Regions from separate parts of the Pseudomonas sp. 1L-B-1-E-C1 genome, predicted to be linked through region 2. Evidence: predicted binding sites of a transcription regulator. Region 2 holds the regulator's gene; the other holds the start of a gene.
What was found. Region 2 encodes sigma-54, which starts transcription at its own class of promoters, with help from an activator protein. Its sites were predicted from a motif close to ANTGGCATNNANNTTGCTNT; they were not measured.
Positions count from the first base shown of each region.

Region 1: the regulator sigma-54 is predicted to act here: its motif matches at 1,797-1,816, upstream of AC0Z4S_RS20645 (flagellar basal body rod protein FlgF).

Region 1 is NZ_JBXAWN010000012.1:35,681-43,485, forward strand. It holds gene AC0Z4S_RS20640 (sigma-54-dependent transcriptional regulator) at 36-1,598, shown strand; gene AC0Z4S_RS20645 (flagellar basal body rod protein FlgF) at 1,871-2,611, shown strand; gene flgG (flagellar basal-body rod protein FlgG) at 2,657-3,442, shown strand; gene flgH (flagellar basal body L-ring protein FlgH) at 3,494-4,189, shown strand; gene AC0Z4S_RS20660 (flagellar basal body P-ring protein FlgI) at 4,217-5,305, shown strand; gene flgJ (flagellar assembly peptidoglycan hydrolase FlgJ) at 5,317-6,633, shown strand; gene flgK (flagellar hook-associated protein FlgK) at 6,659-7,805, shown strand, end outside.
Region 2 is NZ_JBXAWN010000004.1:182,062-189,866, forward strand. It holds gene AC0Z4S_RS09075 (hypothetical protein) at 1-263, shown strand, start outside; gene AC0Z4S_RS09080 (superoxide dismutase) at 265-876, shown strand; gene AC0Z4S_RS09085 (ZIP family metal transporter) at 907-1,800, shown strand; gene AC0Z4S_RS09090 (HPr family phosphocarrier protein) at 1,835-2,110, opposite strand; gene rapZ (RNase adapter RapZ) at 2,126-2,983, opposite strand; gene ptsN (PTS IIA-like nitrogen regulatory protein PtsN) at 2,986-3,450, opposite strand; gene hpf (ribosome hibernation-promoting factor, HPF/YfiA family) at 3,463-3,771, opposite strand; gene AC0Z4S_RS09110 (RNA polymerase factor sigma-54) at 3,845-5,335, opposite strand; gene lptB (LPS export ABC transporter ATP-binding protein) at 5,502-6,227, opposite strand; gene lptA (lipopolysaccharide transport periplasmic protein LptA) at 6,227-6,772, opposite strand; gene lptC (LPS export ABC transporter periplasmic protein LptC) at 6,759-7,331, opposite strand; gene AC0Z4S_RS09130 (KdsC family phosphatase) at 7,340-7,805, opposite strand, start outside.

The sequences.
Region 1 (7,805 bases), on a different contig from region 2:
ATGTGTTCACCTCTCAAACCTGTCGGGCCTTTTCTATGCGCATCAAAGTCCACTGCCAGAACCGCATCGGCATCCTGCGCGACATTCTCAATCTGCTGGTGGCGTACGGGATCAACGTCGCGCGCGGCGAGGTGGGTGGTGAGCATGGCAATGCGATCTATCTGCACTGTCCGAACCTGATCAACATCCAGTTCCAGGCGCTGCGGCCGAAGTTCGAGGCGATTGGCGGAGTATTCGGGGTCAAGCGCGTCGGCCTGATGCCCAGCGAACGCCGGCATATGGAATTGAATGCGTTGCTCGGCGCGCTGGAGTTTCCGGTGCTGTCGATCGACATGGGCGGCTCGATCGTGGCGGCCAACCGCGCGGCGGCGCAGTTGCTCGGGGTGCGCGTCGATGAAGTGCCGGGGATTCCGCTGTCGCGGTACGCCGAGGATTTCGACCTGCCGGAACTGGTGCGCGCCAACAAATCGCGAATCAACGGTATGCGGGTCAAGGTCAAGGGCGACATCTTCCTCGCCGATATCGCACCGCTGCAATCAGAGCATGACGACAGCGAGGCCATGGCCGGCGCGGTGCTGACCCTGCACCGCGCCGATCGCGTCGGCGAGCGTATCTACAATGTGCGCAAGCAGGAATTGCGCGGCTTCGACAGTATCTTCCAGAGCTCGAAAGTCATGGCCGCCGTGGTCCGCGAAGCGCGACGCATGGCGCCGCTGGATGCGCCGCTATTAATAGAAGGCGAAACCGGCACCGGCAAGGAACTGCTCGCGCGCGCCTGTCACCTCGCGAGTCCGCGTGGGCAGTCGCCGTTGATGGCGCTCAACTGCGCCGGGTTGCCGGAGTCGATGGCCGAGACCGAACTGTTCGGCTACGGCCCAGGCGCCTTCGAAGGTGCACGGGCCGAAGGCAAGCTCGGCCTGCTGGAGTTGACCGCTGGCGGCACGCTGTTTCTCGATGGTGTCGGCGAGATGAGCCCGCGCTTGCAGGTCAAATTGCTGCGTTTTCTTCAGGACGGCTGCTTCCGTCGTGTCGGCAGCGATGAAGAGGTGTATCTCGACGTGCGGGTGATCTGCGCCACCCAGGTAGACTTGTCCGAATTGTGCGCGCGCGGCGAGTTTCGTCAGGATCTCTATCACCGCTTGAACGTGCTGTCGCTGCACATTCCGCCGTTGCGCGAATGCCTCGACGGTTTGACGCCGCTGGTTGAACACTTCCTCGATCAGGCCAGTCGGCAGATCGGCTGCCCGCTGCCGAAACTCGCCCCGGCGGCGATGGAGCGGCTCAGCCATTACCACTGGCCGGGCAACGTGCGGCAACTGGAGAACGTGCTGTTTCAGGCGGTTTCATTGTGCGACGGCGGTAAGGTCAAGGCCGAGCATATCCGTCTGCCGGATTACGGCGTGCGTCAGCCGCTTGGTGATTTTTCCCTGGATGGAAATCTCGACGAGATCGTCGGGCGCTTCGAGAAAGCGGTGCTGGAGCGCTTGTATTCCGAACACCCGAGCAGTCGGCAACTGGGCAAACGGCTCGGTGTTTCGCACACCACGATTGCCAACAAGCTGCGTGAGTATGAGGTTGGCAAAGACAGCGAAGCTTAAGATCAAAAGATCGCAGCCTTCGGCAGCTCCTACATTTGGAACGCGGTTCCCTGTAGGAGCTGCGGAACGCTGCGATCTTTTGCTCTCTTGCCGCGAAGCGGCATGACACCGCCGGTTTTTCGTCTTCTGCACATTTCAGATTCCCCCTCCAATCCCCTCAAGCCCCCTGTTTACCGGGCCTTCGCCCGCCAATAAAAAGTTGGTCTGCAAATTGCTTATGGCTGAGCAGTACAGCGGTGGGCGGCAAACGTCCGGCATGCAGAGGAAACACAGTGGACAAGTACCTTTATGTGGCAATGACCGGCGCCAGCCAGAACGCACTGGCGCAGCGGGCGCATGCCAACAACCTGGCGAACATCTCCACCAACGGCTTCCAGCGCGACCTCGAGCAGGCGCGGTCGATGCCGGTGTTTGGTGACAGCTTTCCGGCGCGCGCGTTTGCCATGAGCGAACGTCCCGCCACCGACTTCACCCCGGGCTCGCTGGTGCAGACCGGTCGGGACCTCGACGTTGCGGTCACCGGCAACGGTTTCATCGCCGTGCAGAACCCTAATGGCGGCGAAAGCTACGTGCGCACCGGCAGCCTCAACATCGACGCCCTCGGCGTACTGCGCGCCGGCAACGGCATGCCGGTGATCGGTAATGGCGGCCCGATCGCCGTGCCGCCCGAGCAGCAGGTCGAGGTCGGCGAAGACGGCACCATCAGCATTCGCGCGATGGGCGAGGGCCCACGCGTCATGGCCGAAGTCGACCGGATCAAGCTGGTCAACCCGGACATCAAGAACATGAACAAAGGTCTCGACGGTTCGATTTACACCAAGGACGGCCAGCCGGCGCAAGCCGACGCCAACGTCAAACTGGTCTCGGGTTTCCTTGAATCGAGCAACGTCAATGCCGTGGAAGAAATGACTTCGGTGCTGGCCCTGGCCAAGCAGTTCGAGTTGCACGTCAAGATGATGAACACCGCCAAAGACGACGACCAGGCCATGGCTCGGGTCTTGCAGATCAGCTAATTATCAGAACGTCGCGCCGTAAAACAGGCGCACGAGGAGAATCGAATGCTTCCGGCTCTATGGGTTGCCAAAACCGGTCTGTCCGCCCAGGACACCAACCTGACCACCATTTCCAACAACCTGGCGAACGTCTCGACCACGGGTTTCAAACGTGACCGTGCCGAGTTCCAGGACCTGCTGTACCAGATCAAGCGTCAGCCAGGCGCCCAGTCGACCCAGGACAGCGAACTGCCGTCGGGTCTGCAAGTGGGTACCGGTGTGCGCATTGTCGGCACCCAGAAAAACTTCACCGCCGGCAGCCTGCAAACCACCGAGCAGCCGCTGGACATGGCCATCGACGGTCGCGGTTTCTTCCAGATCCTGCAGCCGGATGGCACCACGTCCTACACCCGTGACGGTACGTTCCACCTCGACTCCAATGGCCAGATCGTCAACGCCAGCGGTTTCGCTCTGGAACCGGCGATCATCATCCCGAACGATGCGCAGACCTTCACTGTCGGCCGTGACGGCACCGTGTCGATCACCATCGCCGGCAACCCGGCTTCGCAAGTGATCGGCAACCTGCAGACCGCCGACTTCATCAACCCGGCCGGCCTGCAAGCCGTGGGCAACAACCTGTTCCTGGAAACCGCTGCTTCCGGCGCGCCGCAAATCGGCACTCCAGGCCTGAACGGTTTCGGTACCACGCTGCAGAACACCCTGGAAACTTCCAACGTCAGCACCGTTGAAGAGATGGTCAACATGATCACCACTCAACGCGCCTACGAGATGAACTCCAAGGTGATCTCCACCGCCGACCAGATGCTCTCGTTCGTAACGCAGAATCTGTAATCCAGTCTATGGGGCGGCCTGAGGTCGCCAGCAACACCGTGAGGTAGGGTCATGAAGCGCTTTGTATCTGTTCTGGCATTGGGTGGGGTCGTCTCGCTCGCGGGCTGCGTCGCTCCGGCGCCCAAGCCCAATGACCCTTACTACGCCCCGGTGTTGCCGCGCACACCGTTGCCGGCGGCCGCCAATAACGGCTCGATCTATCAGGCCGGCTTCGAGCAGAACCTGTACAGCGACCGCAAGGCGTTCCGGGTCGGTGACATCATCACCATCACCCTGAACGAGCGCACCCAGGCGAGCAAGAACGCCAACTCGCAGATGGACAAGAACAGCGACAACAAGATCGGTCTGACCTCGTTGTTCGGCTCCAGCCTGACCACCAACAACCCGATCGGTGGCAACGACCTGAGTCTCAACGCCGGCTACAGCGCCGACCGTTCGACCAAGGGCGACGCCAAGTCCGGGCAGAGCAACAGCCTGACCGGCTCGATCACCGTGACCGTGGCCGACGTGCTGCCCAACGGCATCATCGCCGTGCGTGGCGAGAAGTGGCTGACGCTCAACACCGGTGACGAACTGGTGCGCATCGCCGGCATGGTCCGCGCCGATGACATCGCGACCGACAACACCGTGTCGTCGACCCGCGTCGCCGATGCGCGCATCACCTACTCGGGTACCGGCGCGTTTGCCGATACGAGTCAGCCAGGCTGGTTCGACCGTTTCTTCCTCAGCCCGCTGTTCCCTTTCTAGGTGGCTACGTTGAATCTGAAAAGCCTTATGGTGGCCGCATTACTGATGTCTGCGGCCTTCACCGCACACGCCGAGCGGCTGAAAGACATCGCCAGCATTTCCGGCGTGCGCTCCAACCAATTGATCGGTTATGGCCTGGTGGTCGGGCTTAACGGCACGGGTGACCAGACGACGCAGACCCCGTTCACCCTGCAGACCTTCAACAACATGCTCTCGCAGTTCGGCATCAAGGTGCCGCCGGGATCGGGCAACGTGCAGCTGAAGAACGTTGCGGCGGTGTCGGTGAGTGCCGATCTGCCGGCGTTTGCCAAACCGGGTCAGCAGGTCGATATCACCGTGTCCTCGATCGGTAACTCCAAGAGCCTGCGCGGCGGCACCTTGCTGCTGACGCCGCTCAAGGGGATCGACGGCAACGTCTATGCGATTGCTCAGGGCAACCTGGTGGTCGGCGGTTTCGATGCCGAAGGTCGTGACGGTTCGAAGATTACCGTCAACGTTCCGTCGGCCGGTCGCATCCCTGGCGGTGCGTCGGTGGAACGTGCGGTGCCGAGCGGTTTCAACCAGGGCAACAGCCTGACGCTGAACCTCAACCGCTCCGACTTCACCACCGCCAAGCGCATCGTCGACAAGGTCAACGACATGCTCGGCCCTGGCGTTGCGCAAGCCATCGACGGCGGTTCGGTGCGCGTGACTGCGCCACTGGATCCGAGCCAGCGCGTCGACTACCTGTCGATCCTGGAAAACCTCGAAATCGATCCGGGTCAGGCGGTGGCGAAAGTCATCATCAACTCGCGCACCGGCACCATCGTCATCGGCCAGAACGTGAAAGTGTCGCCAGCCGCCGTGACTCACGGCAGCCTGACCGTGACCATCACCGAAGATCCGATCGTCAGTCAGCCGGGCCCGCTGTCCAACGGCCAGACCGCCGTCGTGCCGCGCTCGCGGGTGAATGCCGAACAGGAAGCCAAACCGATGTTCAAGTTCGGCCCGGGCACCACCCTCGACGAGATCGTCCGTGCGGTGAACCAGGTCGGCGCGGCACCGGGTGACCTGATGGCGATTCTCGAAGCTCTGAAGCAGGCCGGCGCATTGCAAGCCGACCTGATCGTGATCTGAGGCCGGCCACCATGGATATGCGCAAAAGCGGTCTGGTCAGCAGCAGCGATTCGGGTTCCTACTCCGACCTCAATCGTCTGAACCAGCTCAAGGTCGGCGACAAGAACAGCGACGAAAACATGCGCAAGGTTGCGCAGGAATTCGAGTCGCTGTTCCTCGGCGAAATGCTCAAGTCGATGCGTTCGGCCACCGAAGCCCTCGGCCAGGACAACCCGCTGAACACGCCGGCCGCCAAGCAATATCAGGAGATGTACGACCAGCAACTGGCGGTTTCCATGTCCCGCGAGGGCGGTGGTATCGGCCTGGCTGACGTGCTGATCCGGCAGATGTCGAAGAACAAACCGATGGCGCCGGGCGAAGCTGCCGCCGCGTCCGCCGCCAAGCAACAGGAAGCGCTGGCCAAGGCCGCCGCCGTGCCGACGCCGATTGCCGCCGGCACCGTCGCCACCGGCCCGCTGTCGCGCGTCAACGGCGAGCGCCCGTTGTGGGCATCGCGCTCGGTGCATGCGCCGAACAACACCGATATTTCCCATCGCAACGACATGGCGCTGATCAACCAGCGGCGTCTGGCGCTGCCGCCGAAACTGGCCGATCGCTTGCTCGCAGGCCTGGTGCCGTCGGCGCCGAGCGCTGCCACTGCGACCACCACGACGGCCGCGACCAACGCCTTGCCGCAACGTGCTGCGACCACCGCCATCAGCGGTTCCGGCGCGTTGTACAACGGCGACTGGCTGGCCCGTGCCGAAGAGCAGAAAGCCGCCGGCGGGCAGATGCAGGTCTACGGGCGCGCCATGGCGCAGATTCCGCTGGCGCCGGCGAAGAAGGCCTTCAGTTCCGCCGACGAATTCGTCAACACCATGCTGCCGATGGCCAAGGAAGCCGCCGACCGCATCGGCGTCGATCCGCGTTATCTGGTGGCGCAAGCGGCACTGGAAACCGGCTGGGGCAAATCGGTGATGCGCGCCCAGGACGGCAGCAGCAGCCACAACCTGTTCGGCATCAAGGCGAGCAGCAACTGGAAGGGCGATTCGGCCCGCGCGATCACCAGCGAGTTCCGCAATGGTGCGATGGTCAAGGAAACGGCCGAGTTCCGTTCCTATGCCTCGTACAAGGACAGCTTCCACGATCTGGTGACGTTGCTGCAGAGCAACAATCGCTATCAAGAAGTGCTGAAGTCGGCCGATAACCCAGAACAGTTTGTACGCGAGTTGCAGAAGGCCGGTTACGCCACCGACCCGAACTACGCGACGAAGATTTCGCAAATTGCCAAGCAGATGAACAGTTTTGAAAACTACGCTGCGGCGGGTGTCTCCACCACGCCTTTATAAGGCACCAGGTAATAAGGTCTGAACCATGAGTTTGCTCAATATCGGGATGTCGGGACTGTCGGCCAGCCAGTCCTCTCTGGCTACGACAGGCAACAACATTGCCAACGTCGACACCGCCGGTTATTCACGTCAGCAAACCGTGCAGGGCACCAAGTCCTCGCAGCAGTACGGCAGCGTTTTCATCGGCACGGGCACGACCCTGGCCGACGTGCGTCGCGTGTACAACTCCTACCTGGAGTCGCAGCTGCACACCGCGACTTCGCTGGACAGCGAATCGGCCGCGTTCCTCAAGCAGGCGACGCCGCTGGATTCCATTCTGTCGGACACCAACACCGGCCTGACCGGTGTGCTGCAGAAATTCTTCACTTCGATGCAGGGCGTATCGACGTCGGCCACCGATGACACTTCGCGTCAGTCGGTGCTGACCGGCGCACAGGCGCTGACGAGCCGTTTCAACACCCTGGCCAAGCAGCTCAACGATCAGAACACCACGATCAACGGCAGCCTCGGCGACATGACCGCCCAGGTGAACAAACTCGCCACGGCGATCGCCAATCTCAACCAGAAGATCGGCGAAATCTCCACCAGTGGCGGGGCGCCGAACGACCTGCTCGACAGCCGTAACGAAGCGGTGCGTCAGCTCTCCGAGCTGACCGGCGCCCAGGTGGTCGAGCGCGGCACCAGCTTCGACATTTATGTCGGCAGCGGTCAGCCTCTGGTCATCGGCAACACCACCAACAGCCTGAGCATGGTCGCGAGCAAGACCGACCCGTCGCGCATGGCGATCCAGATGGATCGCGGTTCGAGCACCATCGACATCACCTCGGTGATCAGCGGTGGCGAAATCGGTGGCCTGCTGACCTATCGCAAGGAAGTCCTCGACCCGTCGCTCAACGAGCTCGGTCGCGTGGCCCTGGTGATTGCCGATCAGATCAACAGCCAGCAAGCCCAGGGCATCGACAAGAACGGTGACTTCGGCGCGGCGATTTTCAACAACATCAACAGTGCCGCGCTGATCAGTCAGCGCAGCATTGCGAAGGACGGCAACAGCGCCGGTTCGGGCAACCTCGATGTGACCATCAAGGACACCGGCAAGCTGACCACCAGTGATTATCAGGTGACCTTCACCAGCGCCACCGACTACACCGTCAAACGTTCCGACGGCACCGATC
Region 2 (7,805 bases):
ACCTGCATCTGCGCCTGAACCAACCGGAGGAGAGCGCCGAGTACCTGTGCGCCATCCATCAACGCCTGTTGCAGACCATGCAGGACGAACGCCTGCGCCCGGCCCTGCGTGAGGCGGCGCTGCGCCAGAGCAGCAAGACCTACGTCGAACTGTTGAATTTCATCAGTGAGCATGGTGAATACCCGCGCACCCAACGCCTGCTGCATCCCGACACCGGCAATGCCCGCCGCGCCTCAACTTCTCATCAGCATGGAGTCCATTGAAATGGCTTTTACCTTGCCTGCCTTGCCTTACGCCTACGATGCCCTCGAACCGCACATCGATGCGCAGACCATGGAGATTCATTACACCAAGCACCACCAGACCTACATCAACAACCTCAACGCGGCGGTTGAAGGCACCGAGTTTGCCGAGTGGCCGGTGGAAAAGCTCGTCGCCAGCGTTGAGCAACTGCCGGAAAAACTTCGCGCGGCGGTGATCAACCAGGGCGGCGGTCACGCCAATCATTCGCTGTTCTGGGAAGTGATGGTGCCCAATGGGGGCGGCAAACCCGACGGCGAGCTCGCCAAGGCCATCGACGAGCAGCTGGGCGGACTCGACAGTTTCAAGGAAGCGTTCACCAAAGCCGCGCTGACCCGCTTCGGCAGTGGCTGGGCCTGGCTCAGCGTGACACCGGAGAAAAAGCTCATCGTGGAAAGCAGTGGCAACCAGGACAGTCCGTTGATGAACGGCAATACCCCGATTCTCGGGCTCGACGTCTGGGAGCACGCCTACTACCTGCGCTACCAGAACCGTCGTCCGGAATACATCAACGCCTTTTACAACGTGATCAACTGGCCGGAAGTTGCTGCGCGCTATCAGGCCGCACTGGTTTAAGCCTTCAATAAAAACAATCCAGGGCTGACTATGGGCACTGAAACACTGGCGATTGGCAGCAGGCGGATGTTTCGTTACGCGGTGGGCTCGCTGTTGCTGTTGGCGGGGATGACTTTGCTGGTCGCCCACGGTTTGCACTGGCTGAATCTGGAACCGAAGCTGCTGCGCGCGCTGCAGGGCGGCGCTATTTGTGCCTTGGGCACGGCACTCGGCGCGGTGCCGGTGCTGGTGATCCGGCGCATGCCGCAAGCGCTCAGCGACACCTTGCTGGGATTTGGTGCCGGGGTGATGCTGGCGGCGACGGCGTTTTCGCTGATTGTACCGGGCATCGCTGCGGCTGAGAGTCTTGGCCTGACGCCGTGGGCCGCCAGTGGCCTGATCTGCTTTGGCATCCTGCTCGGCGCGTTCGGCCTGTATCTGGTGGATCGCAGGGTGTCCGGTGCCTCGCCGGAGATGCTCGTCGGCACGCTCGAGCATCCGGTGATTCCACCGCGCATCTGGCTGTTCGTGTTCGCCATCATCGCGCACAACATTCCGGAAGGCATGGCGGTCGGCGTGTCTGCCGGTGGCGGCATGGCAGACGCCGACAGTCTGGCGATGGGCATCGCGTTGCAGGATGTGCCGGAAGGTCTGGTGATTGCGTTGGTGCTGGCCGGGGCGGGGATGTCGCGGGTCAGGGCCTTTCTGATCGGCGCGGCGTCAGGGCTGGTCGAACCGGTGTTCGCGCTGTTGTGTGCGTGGCTGGTGAGTCTGGCTCAAGTGCTGTTGCCACTGGGGTTGGCACTGGCGGCCGGGGCGATGTTGCTGGTGGTGACTCACGAAGTGATCCCGGAGTCGCGTCGTCATGGGCATGACAAACTGGCGAGTCTTGGTTTGCTGATCGGGTTTTGTCTGATGATGGTGATGGATACGGCGTTGGGTTGAATGGAGGCGAGGAACGTTGTCCTCGCCCCAAGGATTACTCGCCTTCGTCGAAATACCTTTCGATCAGATCGACCAAGGCGTCCATGGCTTCCTGAGCCTGTTCGCCTTCAGTACTCAGATAAATTTTGGTGCCCTTGCCAGCGGCCAGCATCATCATCGCCATGATGCTCTTGCCGTCGACAGTCGTCTCTGGCGTGCGACCCACTCTGATCGTGCAGTCTGGGTACTGACCCGCTACGCCGACAAATTTGGCTGACGCCCGGGCGTGCAGACCCAGCTTATTGATGATTTCGATTTCACGAGCAGGCATCGCGGTGTGAATCCTTTAGGTGAGGTCGCGGTGGCGAACCTGGACGTTCTTCAGGGTTTTCTGCAGGGCCTGACCCAGGCGTTCGGTCAGGTAGACGGAGCGGTGGTGCCCGCCGGTGCAGCCAATGGCAATGGTGACGTAGGCGCGGTTGCTGGCGGCGAAACGTGGCAGCCACTTGTTCAGGTAGGTGTAGATGTCCTGATACATTTCTTCGACATCCGGCTGTTCCGCCAGGTACTCGGCCACAGGTGCATCGAGTCCGGACTGCGCGCGCAGCTCCGGTTTCCAGTACGGATTGGGCAGGCAGCGCACATCGAAGACCAGATCGGCATCGACCGGCATGCCACGCTTGAAGCCAAAAGATTCAACCAGGAATGCGGTACCGGGCTCCGGCTGATTCAACAGGCGCAACTTCAGGGTGTCGCGCAGTTGATACAGATTCAGGTTGGTGGTGTTGATTTTCAGGTCGGCCAGATCGGCGATCGGCCCGAGAAGGGCGCTTTCATCCTGAATCGCTTCGGCCAGTGAGCGATTGGCGTTGCTCAGCGGGTGGCGACGGCGTGTTTCGGAAAAACGCTTGAGCAGGGTTTCTTCGTCGGCGTCCAGATACAGCACATCGCACTGGATATGCTTGGCACGCACATCTTCGAGCAATTCCGGGAAACGTGACAGATGGCTGGGCAGGTTGCGCGCATCGATCGACACGGCAACCAGCGGCTGCGCGAGCTCGGTGTGGATCAGCGCGCGCTCGGCCAGTTCCGGCAGCAAGCCGGCCGGCAGGTTGTCGATGCAGTAGTAACCGTTGTCCTCAAGGACATTCAGGGCGGTACTTTTACCCGAGCCCGAACGGCCACTGACGATAATCAAACGCATGATCAGTGCCCGTTCTGCTCGTCCAGTACGACCTGGTACAAGGCTTCGTTACTCGGGGCGCTACGCAGTTTGTCGCGCACTTCCTTGCGATCGAGCATGCTGGCGATCTGGCGCAGCAATTCCAGATGCGCATCGGTCGCGGCTTCCGGGACCAGCAGCACAAACAACAGGTCTACCGGGGCGCCGTCGATGGCGTCGAAATCAATCGCAGCTTCGAGGTGCAGCAGGGCACTGACTGGCGCCGTGCAGCCCTTGAGGCGGCAGTGGGGAATGGCGATGCCGTTGCCAAAACCGGTGGAACCGAGTTTTTCACGGGCGATCAGCGCCTCGAAGACATCCTGCATCGCCAGATCCGGCACTTCGCGGTGGATCAGGTTGGCAATCTGTTCGAGGGCTTTTTTCTTGCTGCCGCCCGGCGCGTTCACCTGGGAACGGCCGGGGGTCAGGATGGTTTCAAGTCGGATCATGGGATAGGGGTGTTAACGACCGGTCGCGCCCTGGAGGAGGCTCTGGGTCTTTTCCTTATGCTTTTTGAGTTGGCGATCCAGCTTGTCGGTGAGTGAGTCGATCGCAGCGTACATGTCGGTATCTTCTGCGTTGGCGACCACTTCGCTGCCGGGGATATGCAAGGTGGCTTCGATCTTCTGCTTCAGCTTTTCGACGCACATCGTGACTTGCACGTTGGTGATCTTGTCGAAATGTCGCTCCAGTCGTTGGAGTTTTTCCTCGATGTAGGAACGCAGAGGTTGGGTCACTTCCAGTTGGTGTCCACTGATGTTGACTTGCATACAGCTTCTCCTTCGTTGCCAGTGCATAAAGCGGCAGGCCGAAAAGCCTGCCACTGGAACGCTGTAACGTGGCTTACATCAACCGCTTGCGTTCGCTCGAAGGCGCGATTCCGAGGGATTCGCGGTACTTGGCGACGGTGCGGCGAGCCACCTGAATGCCTTGTGCCTCCAGTAAACCAGCGATCTTGCTGTCACTCAACGGCTTTTTCTGATTTTCCGCCGCGACCAGTTTCTTGATGATCGCGCGAATCGCCGTGGACGAGCATTCGCCGCCTTCGGAGGTGCTGACGTGGCTGGAGAAAAAGTATTTCAGCTCATAAATACCGCGCGGGGTATGCATGAATTTTTGCGTGGTCACTCGGGAAATCGTCGATTCGTGCATGCCGACCGCCTCAGCGATGTCATGCAGTACCAGCGGTTTCATCGCTTCGTCGCCGTATTCCAGGAATCCGCGCTGATGTTCGACGATCTGCGTGGCCACTTTCATCAGGGTTTCGTTGCGGCTCTGCAGGCTCTTGATGAACCAGCGGGCTTCCTGCAATTGATTACGCATGAAGGTATTGTCGGCGCTGGTGTCGGCACGCTTCACAAAACCGGCGTACTGGGCGTTGACACGCAGGCGTGGCACCGATTCCTGGTTCAGCTCGACCAGCCAGCGCTCGTTGTCCTTGCGCACGATCACGTCAGGAATGACGTATTCGGCTTCGGTCGACTCGATCTGCGAGCCCGGACGCGGATTGAGGCTCTGCACCAGTTCGATGACCTGGCGCAGTTCGTCTTCCTTGAGCTTCATGCGCCGCATCAACTGGCTATAATCGCGGCTGCCGAGCAGGTCGATGTAATCGGCGACCAGACGCTTGGCCTCGGACAGCCACGGCGTCTTGGCTGGCAATTGGCGCAGTTGCAGGAGCAGGCATTCGCTGAGGTTGCGTGCGCCGATCCCGGCGGGTTCGAATTGCTGGATGCGATGCAGGACGGCTTCGATCTCATCGAGCTCGATATCCAGTTCCGGATCGAATGCTTCAAGAATTTCTTCGAGTGTCTCGTCCAGATAACCCTGATTGTTGATGCAGTCGATCAGGGTGACGGCGATCAGGCGATCGGTGTCGGACATCGGCGCCAGGTTCAGTTGCCAGAGCAGATGGCTCTGCAGGCTCTCCCCGGCGGAGGTGCGGGTGGTGAAATCCCACTCGTCGTCATCGCTGCTGGGCAGGCTGCTGGCGCTGGTCTGGTAGACGTCTTCCCAGGCGGTATCCACCGGCAGTTCATTGGGGATGCGCTCGTTCCATTCGCCATCCTCGAGGTTGTCCACCGTCGGGGCGGTTTCCTGATAGGAGGGTTCCTGGATTTCGGCGGGCTTCTGTTCGGCGTTGTCGGCCAAGGGATCGGCGTTGTCGAAGTCGTCGCCTTCTTCCTGGCGTTCGAGCATCGGATTGGATTCCAGAGCCTCCTGAATCTCCTGTTGCAGGTCCAGGGTCGACAATTGGAGCAGACGGATGGCCTGTTGCAGCTGCGGTGTCATCGTCAGCTGCTGGCCCATTCTCAAGACTAGCGATGGTTTCATGGCAGGGGCTTAACACCTTATTCGCCGGCGCTTTGCGCCATCCACTACAGGGCGCCGAAGCGCCAAACTTAAGCAAATTATATGCCTGAAACTGAAGTGTTTGCCTAGAGCGCTGTAACAATTAAAGCGGATAAATGCGCCTTGAATCGATACAGCGCTGTCGCGCTTACAGGCGGAACTCGTGACCCAGATACACTTCCTTGACCAGATCGTTGGCCAGGATGGTCTCGGCATCGCCCTCGGCGATCAGTTGACCGTCGTTGACGATGTAAGCGGTTTCGCAGATATCCAGCGTCTCGCGGACGTTGTGGTCGGTGATCAGCACACCGATGCCCTTGGCCTTGAGGTGGTGGATGATCTGCTTGATGTCGCCGACCGAGATCGGGTCGACACCGGCGAACGGTTCGTCGAGCAGGATGAATTTCGGCGCAGTGGCCAGAGCGCGAGCGATTTCCACCCGGCGGCGTTCACCACCGGACAAGCTCATGCCGAGGTTGTCGCGGATGTGGCTGATGTGGAATTCCTGCAGCAGGCTTTCCAGCTCCTTGCGACGGCCGGCCTTGTCGAGTTCCGGGCGAGTCTCGAGGATCGCCATGATGTTGTCGGCGACCGACAGCTTGCGGAAGATCGACGCTTCTTGCGGCAGATAGCCGATACCGGCTTTGGCGCGGCCGTGCATCGGCTGGTGGCTGACGTCCAGATCGTCGATCAGCACCCGGCCCTGATCGGCCTGCACCAGGCCGACGATCATGTAGAAACAGGTCGTCTTGCCGGCGCCGTTCGGGCCGAGCAGGCCGACGATCTGACCGCTGTCGATCGACAGGCTGACATCACGCACGACCTGGCGGCTTTTATAGGCCTTGGCCAGGTGCTGAGCTTTCAGAGTTGCCATTACTGGGATTTCTCTTGGGTTTTCTTCTTCGGCTGGATCACCATGTCGATGCGCGGACGCGATTCGGTGACTTTGCTGCCGGTAGCGCGACCGGCGCTGGCCAGTTTCTTCACGGTGTCGTAGACGATTTTCTCGCCCTGGGTGGTGTTGTTGTCTTTATCGACAACCTTGGCCTTGTCGATCAGTACGACGCGATTTTGCGCGGCGAGGTACTGAATCGTCACGCCCCAGCCCTGAACTGGCTTGGTGTCGCCGGCAGTCTGCAGTTGTTCGAAGTAGGCGAGGTTGCCGACCGACGTCACAACGTCGATATCACCGGTCGAGGTGCGGGTGATGGTCACGGTGTTGCCTTTGACGATCATCGAGCCCTGAGTGATGATCACGTCACCTTTATAGGTAGCTACGCCGTTCTTGTCGTCCAGCTGGGCGTCGTCGGCCTGAATGCGGATTGGCTGCTCTTGATCGTTCGGCAGGGACCAGGCGCTCGCGCTTCCCAGTGCTGCGCCCAGACTGAGCAAAATAGGGAGGGTTTTAACGAGCCTCATACTGTCCTCTTACGTTCGATTGCAGGTGTATCCTGCTGTCCTTCAGGTACGCTTTCATTCCGACGCCAGTCGACACGCCGCCAGCGCCCTCGATTCTAACGGGTTGCGCAGTCTGCGCATATTCCTGCTGCGGGAACACGGTCATGCGGGTGCTGGTGATCAGGGTGCCGCGATTTTTCTCATCGGTGCGCTGTACGCGGACCGAGTCGATCAATTCCACCTCGGTACCGCCCGAGTTCACTTCGCCGCGCTCGCTGGTCACGTGCCACGGGAAGTCGGTGCCGCGAAACATGTTCAAATCAGGCTTGGTCACCAGAGTGACATCGGTGGCCTTGACGTGCTCGGCCTTGTCGGAGGTCATCTCGTACTGCACCTTGCCGTCGGGCAGGTACTGAATGGTGTGCGTGTTGGTCGCGTACCAGTCGATAGGGTTCTCGGCAGTCGAGACCGGCGGCTTGTCGAGGAAGCGTTCCGGGCTGATGTTCCAGTAGCCGACCGCGGCGAAAATCGCCGCGATGCAGCCGAACAGCAGGAAGTTGCGAAACTTTTTGCTAAACATGGTCTGGCTCACAGGTACGCGGCGTTGGCCGCTTCGAGGCGGCCCTGGGCGCGCAGGATCAATTCGCAGAATTCGCGGGCGGCACCTTCGCCGCCACGGGCGCGGGTAACGCCGTGGGCGTGTTCGCGGACGAAATCGGCAGCGTTGGCCACCGCCATGCCCAGCCCCACACGGCGGATCACCGGCAAGTCTGGCAGATCGTCGCCCAGATAGGCGACTTCTTCATAGCTTAGGCCCAGTTGCGCGAGCAGGCCGTCGAGCACCACCAATTTGTCTTCGCGCCCCTGAAACAGATGCGGGATGCCGAGGTTCTTCGCGCGGCGCTCGACCACCGGGGTCTTGCGACCGCTGATGATTGCGGTCTCCACGCCGGCATTCATCAGCATCTTGATGCCCTGGCCGTCGAGGGTATTGAAAGTCTTGAACTCGCTGCCGTCTTCGAGGAAATACAGACGGCCGTCGGTGAGCACACCG